One region of the Neobacillus sp. plas4 genome, then DNA from elsewhere that is predicted to be linked to it. Evidence: riboswitches for the same ligand, from Rfam matches in the RefSeq annotation. Region 1 holds a riboswitch; the other holds the start of a gene.

What was found. A riboswitch is a leader RNA that binds a small molecule or an ion and turns the genes downstream of it on or off. The one in region 1 is predicted to bind thiamine pyrophosphate.
Region 2: it holds a riboswitch for thiamine pyrophosphate, as region 1 does, so the genes downstream of both, AC2TFD_RS25955 (YkoF family thiamine/hydroxymethylpyrimidine-binding protein) here and thiW (energy coupling factor transporter S component ThiW) in region 1, are expected to answer to the same signal.

What each region holds. Positions count from the first base shown of each region.
Region 1 is NZ_CM170152.1:3,056,784-3,061,991, forward strand. Features, by position in the region: gene thiM (hydroxyethylthiazole kinase) at 1-700, shown strand, start outside; gene thiD (bifunctional hydroxymethylpyrimidine kinase/phosphomethylpyrimidine kinase) at 713-1,519, shown strand; gene thiE (thiamine phosphate synthase) at 1,528-2,178, shown strand; TPP riboswitch at 2,441-2,548, shown strand; gene thiW (energy coupling factor transporter S component ThiW) at 2,624-3,133, shown strand; gene AC2TFD_RS15200 (LuxE/PaaK family acyltransferase) at 3,149-4,228, shown strand; gene AC2TFD_RS15205 (acyl-CoA reductase) at 4,225-5,208, shown strand, end outside.
Region 2 is NZ_CM170152.1:5,134,071-5,139,278, reverse strand. Features, by position in the region: gene AC2TFD_RS25960 (molybdopterin-containing oxidoreductase family protein) at 1-1,330, opposite strand, end outside; TPP riboswitch at 1,949-2,046, shown strand; gene AC2TFD_RS25955 (YkoF family thiamine/hydroxymethylpyrimidine-binding protein) at 2,134-2,733, shown strand; gene AC2TFD_RS25950 (ECF transporter S component) at 2,734-3,315, shown strand; gene AC2TFD_RS25945 (ABC transporter ATP-binding protein) at 3,302-4,921, shown strand; gene AC2TFD_RS25940 (energy-coupling factor transporter transmembrane component T family protein) at 4,908-5,208, shown strand, end outside.

The DNA.
Region 1 (5,208 bases):
ACTCTCTCTAGGGGCGTCTCCAGTAATGGCGAATGCTCCAGATGAGGTGGCGGACATGGTTCGGATTTCACGTGCCCTCGTGCTCAATATCGGGACTTTAAACAAAGAGGTGGTCAGCTCAATGATTCTAGCTGGAAAAACAGCGAACGAAATCGGAATTCCAGTAGTTTTTGATCCGGTGGGTGCGGGAGCGACTCCATTTAGAACGGAAATGGCACAAAAGATTATAGAAGAAGTGAAAATATCTGTTCTACGTGGAAATGTGGCTGAAATCGCCAATGTTGTTGGGGAAAAGTGGGAAATCAAGGGCGTTGATGCGGGTGAACAGCAAGGAGATCACGTGGAATTAGCCGTAAACGCAGCGAAAAAGCTCAAAACTACTGTCGTAATCACCGGAAAAGACGATGTTCTTACAAATGGCGAAACAACGTATCTAGTGTCCAATGGACATCACCTGTTAACGAAAGTAACAGGAACTGGTTGCCTATTAACCTCCGTTATCGGTGCATTTGCAGGAGTAGAAAAGAACTTTGTCCATGCTGCATTATCTGCTTTAACTTTCTATGGGATTGCAGCGGAAAAAGCATTCGAAAAGGTTGGTAATGTAGGGCCAGGCAGTTTCCAAATCGAATTTATCAATCAACTTGCCCTTGTTTCTTCAGAAGATATTCATCAATTTGCTTCATTCAAACAGCTATAAGGAGTGATCACCATGAAAAAAGCTTTAACGATTGCCGGCTCTGATAGTGGCGGCGGTGCAGGAATTCAGGCAGATTTAAAGACTTTTCAGGAGTTAGAGGTTTTCGGAATGTCTGCTCTAACCGCAGTAACAGCCCAAAATACATTAGGGGTTCAAGCTGTTTTTCCGATGACAGCGGAGGCCGTTACCAAACAAATCGAATCAATTGGCCAAGATATGGGAACAGATGCCCTTAAAACTGGGATGCTGTTTAATGCAGAGATCATCAAAGGTGTTTCCGAAAAAATAGAATACTATAATTGGAAAAATGTAGTGGTCGATCCTGTTATGATTGCTAAGGGAGGTGCATCGCTGCTACAGAATGAGGCAATTTCGGCCTTAAAACAATATTTGCTGCCTCTTTCGTTGGTCATAACACCGAATATCCCTGAGGCCGAGGTTTTAACGGAAATGTCGATTAAAACCGTAGAAGATAAACGGGCAGCTGCCAAACGACTTAATGATTTAGGAGTTAAGAATGTGGTCATAAAAGGCGGGCATGATGAAGACGAAAATGAATCAATCGATTTATTGTTTGATGGAATCGAATTTACGACATTTACAAGCACAAGAGTTCAGACAAAGAACACACACGGTACAGGGTGTACGTTCTCAGCGGTTGTCACAGCAGAACTGGCCAAGGGTTTAAGTGTATTTGAAGCAGTTTCGAAAGCGAAAAACTTTATACAAGCAGCGATTGAAGATCAACTCGAGATTGGTCAAGGGCACGGACCAACCAATCACTGGGCATATCGGAAAAGAAATCAACTGAAAAGGTAGGATTGCAGATGACGAAGACAATAAGAGAGGCATTGAAAGTCTACTTTATCATGGGCAGTACAAACTGCAAGGATCATCCTGCCCAGGTTTTGCAAGAAGCCATTGAAGGAGGAATTACCCTTTTTCAATTCCGCGAGAAAGGAATCGGAGCCTTAAAAGATGATAAAAAGGTTGAACTCGCCAAAGAACTACAACAAATATGCAGAGACCATCGAATTCCTTTCATTATTAATGACGATATCCGCTTGGCGATCGAACTGAATGCAGATGGTGTACATATAGGACAGGATGACGAGCCGATAGAGGAAGTCAGAAAGATGATTGGCAACGATAAAATCATAGGAGTTTCTGTACATAGTTATGAGGAGGCAATGAATGCATTAGAAGGTGGAGCCGATTATTTTGGAATCGGGCCTGTTTTTCCAACAAAAACAAAAGAAGATGCCAAACCATCTAACGGAACGAAGCTCATTGAAGAATTACGAGCGAGAGGGGTAACCATTCCGATTGTTGGAATAGGTGGAATCACGGCGGAAAATGCTGGGTCAGTCATCCAAGCAGGTGCAGATGGTGTATCGGTTATTACAGCCATAAGCCATGCTCCTTCCGTAACCAACGCAGCTAAAGCATTAAGAAATAGTGTCTTAGATACTCTTTAATCTTATCTATAAAGATTGGATGATTCTCGTATGGAAAAAAGTGAAAAACTTTATTCGTGCCCGTATTAACTCATTTTTGTGGATTACGGTAACGATAAAGCACTATTCGTGCCCGTTAAAGCCCATATTTGTCGTGTTCAGTAACGAATAGGTATTATTTGTTCCCGCTATTGTTCATTTTTGTTGTTTTGGGTAACGAATAGACTCGCTTGAGTAGGTATATCGTATTCTAACCAATGGAACCATTTCTATGAAAATTAAATACTAGCACTGGGGGAGCCCGAAGTTGGCTGAGAGTAGACTAAGAAGGTCTTAAACCCCTGAACCTGATCTGGATTATACCAGCGTAGGGAAGTGAACGATACATTCCACCATCGGACCTTCGAGGGGAATCGTATATAACGGTGATCCCCCAGTGCAAATAAAAACTCGGAGGGATTTTTTTATGAGAAAAACGCATAAACTCACATTGACTGCGATGATGATCGCGATTGGTACACTTACGAGTAATGTAATGTTTATACCAATTGGTATTACAAAGGTGTTCCCGATTCAGCATTTCTTGAATGTTTTGTCTGCTGTCCTATTAGGACCCGTTTATGCCGTTGCCCAGGCACTGTGTGTCTCAATCCTGCGAAATATGATGGGAACTGGTTCAATCTTTGCATTTCCAGGAAGTATGGTTGGCGCCTTATTAGCAGGGCTTCTTTTTATGAAAACCAGAAAGATTTATATGGCCTTTTTCGGTGAGGTTATTGGAACAGGTATTCTGGGTGCGATTCTCTGCTACCCAATCGCAACTCTATTAATGGGTCAAGAAGCGGCAGTGTTTGGTTTTATACCGTTATTTATATTTAGCTCGATCGCAGGTGCATTGATTGGTGCCATCATTCTTTCCATATTTTTAAAGAAGAAGGTAGCTATCTTTACTCAAAATGGAACAACGTTGAAATAGAAAGGAAGTAACTTCATGGAACAACAGCAGATCATCAACCAACTACTAACTATTCTTTCATTCGATTCACTTTCAGAAGATGAATTTAATCAAATCGCCCTGCAAATATTTGCTTACCAATACACGAATAATCTTCCTTTTCGAAAATTCTGTCAGCAAAAAGGGAAAACCATCCGGACCGTCAAAACATGGAAGGACATTCCAGCCGTGCCGATAAACGCTTTTAAGGAGGTACCGCTCACATGCATACCTCCAGAAGAGGCGGAACGGTTTTTTATGACAAGCGGCACCACAATGGGAGTGAAAGGGAAGCACTATCATCCGACGTTACAGGTTTGGAACAAATCAATGAAAACGTATTTTAAAAAACGATTTATGAGTGACAAAATTCGAATGGGCATTCTTTTCCCGACGGAAGAAGAAATGCCAAACTCTTCTTTAGCAAGGTATTTAGCCCTTGCAAAAGAAGAGTTTGGTACAGAGGACAGTCACTATCTTCTGACAGAAAATGGGGTAAATCTCCAGTTGCTTATTCAAGAATTGGAGCATGCTGAGAGTTCTGGCGAGCCCTATGCTTTATTAGGGGCCTCTTTTAGTTTTGTTCATTTAATGGAGAAACTACAAGAACTAGGACGTAGTTTTCAATTACCACCCGGTAGTAAAATTTTAGATACAGGTGGATTTAAAAACCAGTCAAAGGAATGGAATCTCGATGACTTTTATCACCAATTATCGAGTCTGCTGGGGGTACCAAAGAAAAACTGTATCAATATGTACGGAATGACGGAATTAAGCTCACAGCTATATGATTCAGGAAATGACCGGATCCCATCGGTTAAATCGGGTCCTCATTGGCTAAAAACGAGAATTATTCATCCGTTAACGGGTGAAGAAGTGGTTGAGGGTGAACGGGGTGTAATTGTTCATTGTGATCTTGCGAACTTCAATTCTGTTACGACTATATTGACAGAGGACTTAGGCATGAAAGTAGATGGTGGTTTTCTATTATTAGGCAGAGTTCAGGGAACAGAGGCGAAGGGCTGTTCGCTTGCAGTGGAAGAATTTATCCAGGCTGCCAAGGGGCTAGTGCAATGAGAGAAAGAGCTGGGTATCTTCCCGAACTTGGGGAAGAAGTGATAGAAACCAAAATTCTCACTTTTACGGGAAGAAATGAAGTACTTGAAATAGAAGCACCACTTCTGACCAAGCAGCAATTGCAACAAGTCGCTGAAAAGGTTAAAAAAGCGAGTGTGGAAGTGCTGAAATCGATGACGATAACACAGATTATTTCGATTATTGACAGTGCTGTTGAGGTATTACTCGATCGAAATTCACTTTATCGAAAAAAAGCAGAAAGACTGTTACCGATTGTTACCGGATACGATGAAGAAATGATTCGCCTTGGACTTACTTCCTTCTTAAAAAAGTTTCGTAAACCGCAGCTGCAGCGTTTCGTGGTTGAAGACTTAGGCAATCCGCTACTGCTGGATGACTTTCAGCCTCGGGCAAAAAATGGATTTTCAAAAGGTGTTGGTCCTGATTTAATCCTCCATATTTGGGCAGGAAATGTACCAGCACTTCCTTTGTGGAGCCTTATTTCTGGTTTATTGGTTAAATCAGGAAACATCGGAAAGGTTTCGAGTACTGAGCCGTTGTTTGCAGGGTGGTTTGCACGAGTATTAGTTGACATTGCCCCCAAACTAGCAGATTGCTTTGCGGTCGTTTGGTGGAAGGGTGGAGACGAGGAACGTGAAACAGAGATGTTTGCACATTCAGATGTTGTGGTCGGCTATGGTAGTAATCAGTCATTAGAAGCGATGAGTCAAAGGATCCCTGTTTCCACACGCTTTCTCCCATTTGGTCATAAAGTCAGCTTTGGGGTGGTTAGCAGCAAGGCTCTAGATTCACGAAAAGCATGGACCACCGCACATCATGCTGCATTCGATATCATCCAATTTGATCAACAGGGCTGTTATTCTCCCCATATTTTCTATGTTCAGAATGGGGGAGCCGTTTCACCTTTTGACTTTGCCCAATACATCGCGCATGAACTTGAAAACTTTGAAAAGAGATAT
Region 2 (5,208 bases), 2.1 Mb from region 1:
TAAAATGATGCCAGTAGGACGTATAAATGTCCGTATTCTCAAAAGACGATGTTGCAGGTAATACAATATCAGCGTATTTTGCAGTTTCGGTTAAAAATAAATCATGAGCAACCACGAATAAATCCTCGCGTTCGAGACCTTTTCTCACTTTTTGGCCTTCTGGTGCAACCACTGCAGGGTTACTGCTGTAAACAAAAAGTGATTTTACTGGAGGATCTAATGTCAGCAGAGCCTCCCCGAGCTGATTCATGTTAATTGTCCGTGTCTGTTTATTTTTTAATAATCTTGGCAGCTGCAATTGTAACGAGTTAATAGTAAGATATCCTGAATTGCCTTTAATCGCACCGCCGCCTTTGATAAGCCATTGACCTGTTAATGCCGGAAGACAAGAAACCGTTCGGACAAACATGCCGCCATTGTCATGATGCTGCGGCCCGTTACCAATTCGAATAAATGAGGGGGAGGTTTGACCATACATTCTAGCAAGTTTATAAATATCCTCAACGGGAACCCCGGTTATCTCTGAAACTGTCATAGGATCGTACTGAATGACATGCTCGCGCAGTTCTTCATAACCGACAGTATATTGCTGGAGGAAGGAAACATCCACCATGTTTTCAGCAAATAAAATATGCATAATTCCAAGAGCTAGAGCACTATCGGTACCCGGTAAAATAGGAATAAACCAATCTGCCAATCTGCCAGTTTGATTTTTATGAACGTCAATCACGACAATTTTGGCGCCATTTTCCTTCCGTGCTTTTTGAGCTAATACCATTTGGTGCATATTGGTGCTTGCAGCATTAATCCCCCAAAACAGGATGAGCTTCGAATGAATCGTATCTTCTGGATCGGTTCCAAAACTGCCACCCATCGTATATTGATAGCCGACAGCGCCGGCAGATGAACAAATACTCCGGTCAAGCTGTGACGCACCCAAACGGTTGAAGAATCGACGGTCCATTCCTTCTGCATTCAGTCGGCCCATGTTTCCATAAAAGCTATAAGGAAGGATGCTTTCAGGTCCGTCCGTTTCGATTAGCTTTTTCCACTTGGAGGTTATCGTTTCAATCGCTTCCTCCCAGCTAATCCGTTCAAATCTACCTTCTCCCTTTGATCCTATTCGCTTCATCGGATATCTTAATCTGTTTTCATCATAAATCCGTTCCGTCATATTACGAACCTTATTACAGATATTCCCCTTGGTCACAGGATGCTCCGGGTCGCCCTCCACCTTAACCACTTTTCCATCAACCTTTTGTAAGAGCAATCCACACTGATCCGGACAATCCAACGGGCAGACAGATTTGAAAATTCCATCCTGCTTCATCCTCACAAAACCCCTCTTTCACGGTGCCTGTCACCAAAGTTGAAACGCAGTTTCAACCATTTATACATCATTGTATATTTTTTTATCATATGACAGCTTATTAGGTTAGGCAAGTGAATATAATCTTGGATAGAATAAATAGATTTAGAGTGTTATTGGCAAATAATTATTTCCGAATAAATTCATAAGAAATGAATTGTTGTGCTTTTATAGAACAGTTAAAGGTAAAATACCAACCATTATTTTATGACTCTATATGCTCTCCGTTCAGCATATTCGGAACAAGGAATACAAACCTTAATAACCTTCCCGTTATCATCAATATAACTCCTTAAAGGTCTAACCTTCCGCTTACAGAACACACATCTATTGAAAAAAATATCCCAAAAAGCCATCGATCTTCCCCCATATAAAAAGTCCTGTTTTATATTATTCTAGTGGAGTCCTTGAAGTGTCCGCCTGGGGTGGACAATGTCCACGGGGGGTGCCTGTCACCATTTATACATCATTTATGCATCCATGCATAAACGGTGACAGGCACCAAATCACATCACCATATCTCTTTACAAGTTGAAAGATTTATCTTAAGATTATGGCAACAATGAAAATTGCATACGGTTTTTGCACTAGGGGAGCTTTTGGCTGAGAGGATGTTTGTCCGACCCTTATGACCCGATCTAGATAATACTAGCGTGGGGAAGTGCAGGAGAAGCTTATCATGAACTTTTAATGATGATATGATTCGACTGCATCCCCATGGGGTGCAGTTTTTTTGTTGCCAAAAAATGAATGGGGGAATAAGTATGTCTAATTTTTGCGGTACGAGTGAAATTACGGGAGCACGGTTTTCAATTTATCCAATGTCTGATAGGTTTGTAAATATTATTTTATTAGCACTTAAAGAAGTAGATACATCAAAGGTTTGGATGGAAACGGACGATGTAAGCACATGTGTGCGCGGAAGATCTGAGCACGTATTTGATGTGGTAAAAGCTATTTTCCTAGAATCATCAAAAAACGGCGATCATGTTGTTCTTCAAGCAACTTTTTCAAATGGCTGTCCAGGGGATTCAGCGGGTGATGTTTATCTTTCGGAAAGCCCTGAACGTTTAAACGAAGAAAAATCACTACATATCCAACAAGAAGTCGCGGTCCAATTTGCACTCTATCCAATGGGGATCCCTACCTACATGAATGTCATCATGGATGCAGTAAAACTTGGCCAAGAACAAGGTACTTTCACTAAAGGTGTTCACTACGCATCAAGACTTGATGGTAATGCAAACAAAGTATTTAAAACGCTGGAGGATGCTTTTCAAGTTGCACACGAAAGTGATTCAACCCATATTGTAATGACGGTTGCGATGTCGGCCAACAGTCCATCCAAAAAGGGGGATAAATAAATGCTCGCAAAATGGAAATTACGTGAAGTCATCGTTTTATCCGTACTTGCTGTTGTTTTTGCAGTCGTTTATCTTTTGTTCCTCCAGCTCGGAAATGTCCTATTCGGACTTTTCGGATTGATTGGCTATGACATGATTTTCGGAATTTGGTTCATCGTCTCGATTATTGCTGCCTATATTATCCGTAAGCCTGGAGCAGCGTTCCTCTCAGAAACCGTTGCGGCAACCGTTGAAGTCATGCTAGGAAATGCCGTAGGACCGCAGTTAATCGTTTCCGGCATGATCCAAGGTTTAGGTGCCGAAGCAGTCTTTGCAGCAACGAAATGGAAGAACTATTCCACTTGGGTTTTAATGGCAGCAGGAATGGGCTCGTCGGTGTTTAGCTTTGCTTGGGGCTTTTATGTATCAGGATTTGCGGCACTTTCGCCAGGTTATGTCACAGCCATGTTCTTTGTTCGCCTATTGAGTGGAGCATTACTGGCAGGGTTACTTGGCAAGTATCTAAGTGAAGGGCTGGCAAAAACAGGTGCCTTAAACAGTTTTCCGTTAGGAAAGGAATACAAACGCAATGTCACCATTTAGGCATCAAATTGAAGCTGAGGGGTTGGGATTCAGCTATGAAGACCGTGAAATTTTCACAGATCTAACGTTTTCAGTCGAAAAAAATCAAGCTCTTTTACTCCTAGGTCCAAGCGGCTCTGGAAAAAGTACGCTTGCCTTCTGCCTCAATAAGTTGTACCCAGAAGCTGTTGATGGTGTATTGAAGGGGAGCCTAACGTTTGAAGGAAAAAAGCTGGATGAGTTTAAACCAGGTGAACTGAACCAAAAAATAGGAATTGTGTTTCAAGACCCGGAAAGCCAATTCTGTATGCTGACGGTGGAAGAGGAAGTGGCGTTTGGCTTGGAGAACTTCCATGTGCCGCGCCAAGAAATGGAAGCAAAGATTCACTATGCCCTGGCTCTGGTGGGGTTGCAGGATGAGAAAAAAACGGTTATCCATACACTTTCGGGAGGGCAAAAGCAGAAACTTGCACTTGCCTGCGTGTTGGCCCTCCAACCGGAGGTCATTATTCTTGATGAGCCGACGGCGAACCTAGATCCGCTGTCGAGCACGGAACTGGTTGAGACAATCACTATGTTAAGGAACGAGCATCCGTTTACACTGATTGTCATTGAACACAAATTGGATGATTGGGTAGAGATGATGGACCGCTGTCTCGTCATTGATTCAAGTGGAATGGTGCTTTTCGATGGAACGCCAGCAGAATGTTTTGGTGAATTCACACCATATTTACAAAAAGAAGGCATTTGGCTGCCAAAAGTAGTGGAAGCAGCGATGGCAGCTAAAAAGGCTGGTATTTTTAAAGGGGAAAGACTTCCGCTCCGAAAGCAAGAATTAATAGCGGGGCTTAAGAATTCGGCTGATTTTCTTAAAAAATCAAACCCTGCCACTGTTAAAGATGAACCACTCCTTGAAGTCAAGGGTCTCTTTGCCCGCGGGTACTTAAAAAATATTCATTTAAGTATACGTAAAGGAGAGCTGACTGCACTTGTTGGTGCGAATGGTTCTGGAAAGACGACGTTATCAAAATGTTTAGCAGGACTCATTCCGCTTACGCAAGGAGAAATCCACTTTTGCGACGTTCCACTCTCCAAATGGAGGGAGAAGGAATTATATAAAAAGCTGGGATATGTGTTTCAAAATCCGGAGCATCAGTTTATTACCGATAGTGTTTATGAGGAAATTGCCTTTGGCTTGGAAGACCCCGCAGCCGTGAAATCCATTCTTGAAAAAATGGGGCTGCTTAAACACGCAGGCGCCCATCCTTTTACCCTTAGTCAAGGCCAGAAGCGGCGGTTAAGCGTCGCAACCATGCTCATTCATGAACAGGAACTGCTTATCCTTGATGAACCAACATTTGGGCAGGATGCTAACACCGCTCATGAAATCATGGAAATCCTTGAAGAAAAAGTTGGCGCAGTGTTCATGATTACCCATGATATGGAGTTGGTTGACCAGTATGCTGACACCGTCCATGTGTTAGATGGGGGAGAGATAATTTTCTCCGGTACACCTGAATCGTTGTGGGAAAATCATGAAGTCGTAGACCGGGCTAGGTTAAAGCTTCCGTTTCGGAAACAACTGGAAAATGAACTGGTAAGGAGCGAGATGCATGTTACTACATGAGATGAATCCAAGTATAAAGGCATTTGCTGTCGTCATTTCCATCCTGATTCTATCAGTGTTTTTTGATCCCATAACACCACTTATTATTATCCTTTTAACTGTGACGGCAACCTTTCTGTTAGCTACCGTTTCTTTTAAAAAATGGCTGCTGTTATTTGCTCCGTTTTTATTTATCGCATTCATTTATGTATGGTCAACCATGTTGTTCCCGCGGCTTCAGGAAGGGGATAACGTCATCTGGGAATGGGGATTTTTGACGATGACAGCAGAAGGCTTCCGAAGAGGAG